2 regions of the Paenibacillus sp. JT31N11 genome follow, and region 2 is predicted to be linked to the other one. Evidence: predicted binding sites of a transcription regulator. Region 2 holds the regulator's gene; the other holds the start of a gene.
What was found. Region 2 encodes NrdR, which represses ribonucleotide reductase genes. Its sites were predicted from a motif close to AACACNATATATNGTGTT; they were not measured.

Region 1 (2,397 bases), on a different contig from region 2:
GCATTGGATTTGTTCATTATATACGGATAGCCGGATTCCAGCTGGATTGTCGCAATTTTGACAAGCATGTCGCGCGCGCTCATGACCACTTTTTTCTTCACACGGTCGTCCGCAAGCAGCTGATCGTACATCTCATCCAGATCGATATCGTCCAGATGCTGGCCATAGGCCTGATAGACGGTGTGGGGCGCGAACACATGAAGAGGCTGGTTCTGCTCAGCCAGCGTGTAGAAGCGGTTCGGTACAATCAGCCCAATGGAAAGGGTCTTGATCCGGTTCTTCTCATCGGCGTTGATTTTCTTGCAATCCAGAAACTCCAGCACGTCCCAGCCGAAAATATTATAATAGGCCGCTCCCGAGCCCTTGCGCTGACCCATCTGATCCGCATAGGAGAATGCATCCTCCATCAGCTTCAGAATCGGCATAATCCCTTTGGCGGCGCCTTCAACCCCTTTGATTGACTCCCCGCGTCCCCGAAGCTTGGACAAGTTGACCGCAACGCCGCCGCCGATTTTGGACAGCTGCATGCAGGTTCCAAGGCCGTAGTTGATCGAATTAAGAGAATCGTCAACCTCCATTAGGAAGCAGGACACCAGCTCGCCCCGGCGGCTTTTGCCCGCATTAAGGAAAGTTGGCGTAGCCGGTTGAAGGCGCTGCTCCATCATGGAGCGGGTGAGCATTCTGGCGACTTCCGCGTTTCCCTGCGCAAGATGGAGCGCCGTAATACTGACCCGGTCCGGGTAATGCTCCAGATATTTGGATTGATCATTGGTCTTGAGCGCATAATCCGTATAGAATTTGGACGCCGCCATATAGGATTGAAATTCAAAGCCGTACTGCTGCGCTGTCTCATAGACAGATTCGATTTCTTCCAAGGTGTAGCGGTCATAGACATTCTCGTAATAATCGTTGGCGATCATATAATCGATTTTTTGCTTCGTGCCGGAGAACGTCTCGCTCCTGCTGTGAACATCGTCCATAAACTCGGCAACAGCCTCATGATCCTTCTCCAGCTTGAAAAAGCCGTCTTCATTTCTTTGCATCAATTGATTATTCAGTTCAATGTACCGCAAACATGCTCACCGCTCTCCGAAAATATTCAACATCCGTTGACGTACCTGACAGCTCAAATTTGCTGATGACCGGGACAGCGAATAACTGGGCGATCCGGTCTGCGCTTTTGGCGAATCCTTCTCCCCAATTCCGGTTGCCGCTCGCAGAAACACCTTTCAGATAACTGTAATTATTTTGCAAAAATTCCAGTACCCTATCCGGTACCTGACCAAATCCTGTTGTATAGGTTACGAGCACGAACGGCTCCCGTATCGCTGAGCTTCCTTCGATTCGTACCGCCCTCATCGCTAACTTGTCTATGAATCTGCCGACATTGCCCGTGCGTGAATCATAAGCAATCAACAAATGCGCCAACTCCTGACCTGAGGAATTTCCAATTTTTCTTTTCAGCAACTTCATCTATATATAGTTGGTAAGATTGAATATATATCAATATATTGTGTATGTCAATGAGTCTCCAGGTAATATTCAACTGATTCATCCAGGCTTTCATACGACAAAAAACCCCTGAACCGTTACGTTCAGGGGGCTGCAGGGGATTTTCCGTTTCTACTAAATAAAATTATTTCATGACAGGCAGCTTCTTCATGATGAGCATTGCCGCCTCTGCCAGGCCTGCGTAATCGGCAGCTTCAGAATTGTGTCGGCGGTTTGCCGTTCATGAGTCTTTTTTCCAGCTCTGTTCCAGTTAAAAACCTCCAAACCCACATGAGAAATGGATCTGGAGGCTGTGTATGGCGTTTATTGCGCTTTGATTTTATCGAAATATTTGGTCTGCGCATCCTTGGCGGCGGCATCGAGCTGCGCCTTCAAGTCTGTACCCTTCTTGGAGAATACCTCTTGAATGACATTGGTCATCGTTCCGTAATATTCCTGCGTATTGTACTGCGCTTCCGGCAGACCATCAAGCAATTTATTTGACTCCTCATTATATTTATACACATTGTCGTGTTTGTCGAAAATTGCTTGCACCTTCTTACCATAGTCCGAGTCGGCGCCAAAATAGTTCATTTGCGGCGGTATGAAGAACTTGCCTTCTGTTTTACGCGCTTGAATGTCGGTTTCAAGCGATTTGAGCCAGTCATCGGAGAAATAATCAAAGGTAATGTAGCGGAACGCCATCTCCTGCTCGTCTTTGGTCGCATTCGGGTTGATGACCAGATAGTCGCCGCCCAGAATCCCGTAATGCTTGCCGCCCGCTTCTGCTGCCGGCATCGGATAAGTGAGCACATCCTCCTGCTTCATGTTCCCTTGATTCAAGGCCTGCTCAATCGGTCCTTCTGCTCCTGCAATAACCATTGCCGTGCGCCCTTGTGCAAAAGC
Region 2 (2,397 bases):
ATGTTTCATATCTAAGGTCTTCATTGCCGAGACAGCCATTATCCCCCCACCCTTCCATTCCTTATATACTTGAACAAAGTTAGAATCGATTTCCTGCTTCGGTCTACCAAACTTTACTCCATCCGCCTTGGCAACTTCTATCCCTTCGGCTTGCCGCTGCCGATTCTTTTTACGCTCCTGCTCGGCCACATAGGCAAGTAAGCTTAAAAATTGATCCTCCATCACTTTCCCAAAGTCGCCCATCGTCCGAAACTTCCGTGAATCAAACAACGTTTGATTATCCAAGCAGACAATATCTGCGTTCACTTCCCGCGTAATGTACTTCCATTCGGCTATAATCCCGTCATAATCACGACCCAGCCGGTCGAGCGCGTCGATATAAATTAAGTCGCCTTCTCGAATCATCAATCGCATGGCCTGATACCGCGGCCGATTAAAATCCTTGCCACTTAATTTGTCTACAAATATATAACGCTCGTCAACCCCAAGTTCCCGGAATTTAATCAGCTGCCGCTCGGGATTCTGATCTTTTGCAGAAACCCGCCCGTACCCCATTTCCATTTGGTAATCTCCTCCATATTTCATGCCAAAATATCCTATCATTTCATGGCACATGAGGCTACGTCCAGAAATTTGTTTTTTCTTTTGTAGTTGTTTTTTTGTTTGCTTTGGTTCCGTCCCCATTATCGTCCCCAAAACAATTTCAACTTGACCAAAAGATTCATGAATCATTTCATGGATAACTAAAAAACCCTTGCTACGCAAGGGTTTCATCAAGATAGGTTGTATGGAGCCTAGGGGGATCGAACCCCTGACCTCATCGCTGCCAGCGATGCGCTCTCCCAGCTGAGCTAAGGCCCCGTGAATCATGGCGACAAGTAAGATCATAGCACAGGAAAGTTGTACCTGTCAATCGTTTTTCTTGCTGCCATTGGAGAGCAAACTGTTTAGTTCTTTCATGAACATGTCGATATCTTTGAACTGCCGGTATACCGAGGCGAAACGCACATAAGCAACCTCGTCCACGGGATACAGCTGCATCATCACCAGCTCGCCGATTTCGCGGCTTTGCACTTCGGCCTGCGCTGTTGTACGCAGCTCTTTCTCGGCCTCGGATACAATCACTTCAAGCTTCTCAACCGGCACGGGACGCTTCTCGCAGGCCCGGATAAGACCGCGCAAAATCTTGTCGCGGTTGAACTCTTCTCGGCTGCCGTCTTTTTTGACGACAATCAGCGGGGTTTCTTCAATCATCTCGAACGTTGTGAATCTTCGGGTGCATTTCTCGCATTCGCGGCGGCGGCGGATCGACTTGTTGTCGTTCGCAGGTCTGGAATCCAATACTTTGGTTCCCGCGTAATCGCAATACGGACATTTCATCGGATTTGTTGACCCCCATCTTTGAAAAAAAATTTCCATACGTTTCCTGTAATGAAACTCGTGCAATCGCACATAATACTTGTACCAACCGCAAGGAGGTGAAAGACAATGAGTTCAAACCGCAGCAGCAACCAACTGGTTGTACCACAAGCCAATGCAGCGCTCGACCAAATGAAATATGAAGTCGCGCAAGAGCTGGGTATTACGATCCCACAAGACGGTTACTATGGTAACATGGCTACGCGTGACGCTGGCTCCCTTGGGGGTTACATCACTCGTAAACTGGTACAAATCGCCGAGCAATCCATCGCAGGTCAGTTTAAATAAGGTTCACAGGATTTATAATGGAAGCTTTGGCAGCCGCCCTCATGGGCGGATTGCCAAGGCTTCCTTATTATTTTGCCGCAAATTCAGGGTAAAGCTTCTTGTATTTATTATAATAATAAATGACGCGCTGTACATAGTGGCGGGTTTCCCCATATGGAAGCTTGTCCACCGTCTCCAGCTTGCCATCCCATGTTCCCTCCGACATCCATCGGTTTACTGTCCCCGGTCCCGCATTGTAAGCCGCAACAACGGCATACGTGTTGCCCTTGAACTGCTGCAGAAGCGAGTTCAGATACCAGGAGCCAATTTCAATGCTGATGTCAGCGCGGCTGGCAATTGCATCTTGGGTCACATTGGAGAATTTGCCCTTTTCCACAATCCAGTTGGCCGTATCCGGCATCAGCTGCATCATACCGATGGCACCTTTCTTCGATACCTTATTATTGCTGAAATTCGTCTCCACCCTTATAATAGCAGCCACCAGATGCGGGTCCAGCCCATAGTTGACGGAACTGATCTTAATGTCGGATTGGTAATGGATCGGATACATCCAGCGGTTCATCCAGTCGGATTTCAGATACAGCAGTACCAGCACCGCAATAATCAGAAGCAGCAGTACACGTTTTTTAAATATCTTCCTCACCATCACGAAAGTCCTTGCTCACGCCAAAATTGTTCAATTTGCGCCTC

Region 1: a site for NrdR is predicted at 1,501-1,518, ahead of nrdI (class Ib ribonucleoside-diphosphate reductase assembly flavoprotein NrdI). Genes of this name have one in related genera too.

The regions. Positions count from the first base shown of each region.
Region 1 covers NZ_JBWDNQ010000015.1:9,550-11,946, reverse strand. Annotated here, with positions in the region: gene nrdE (class 1b ribonucleoside-diphosphate reductase subunit alpha) at 1-1,073, opposite strand, end outside; gene nrdI (class Ib ribonucleoside-diphosphate reductase assembly flavoprotein NrdI) at 1,060-1,419, opposite strand; gene AC0YNV_RS32540 (ABC transporter substrate-binding protein) at 1,816-2,397, opposite strand, start outside.
Region 2 covers NZ_JBWDNQ010000004.1:613,851-616,247, reverse strand. Annotated here, with positions in the region: gene AC0YNV_RS18565 (recombinase family protein) at 1-561, opposite strand, end outside; tRNA gene AC0YNV_RS18560 (tRNA-Ala) at 789-861, opposite strand; gene nrdR (transcriptional regulator NrdR) at 910-1,380, opposite strand; gene AC0YNV_RS18550 (alpha/beta-type small acid-soluble spore protein) at 1,489-1,707, shown strand; gene AC0YNV_RS18545 (lytic transglycosylase domain-containing protein) at 1,775-2,353, opposite strand; gene coaE (dephospho-CoA kinase) at 2,353-2,397, opposite strand, start outside.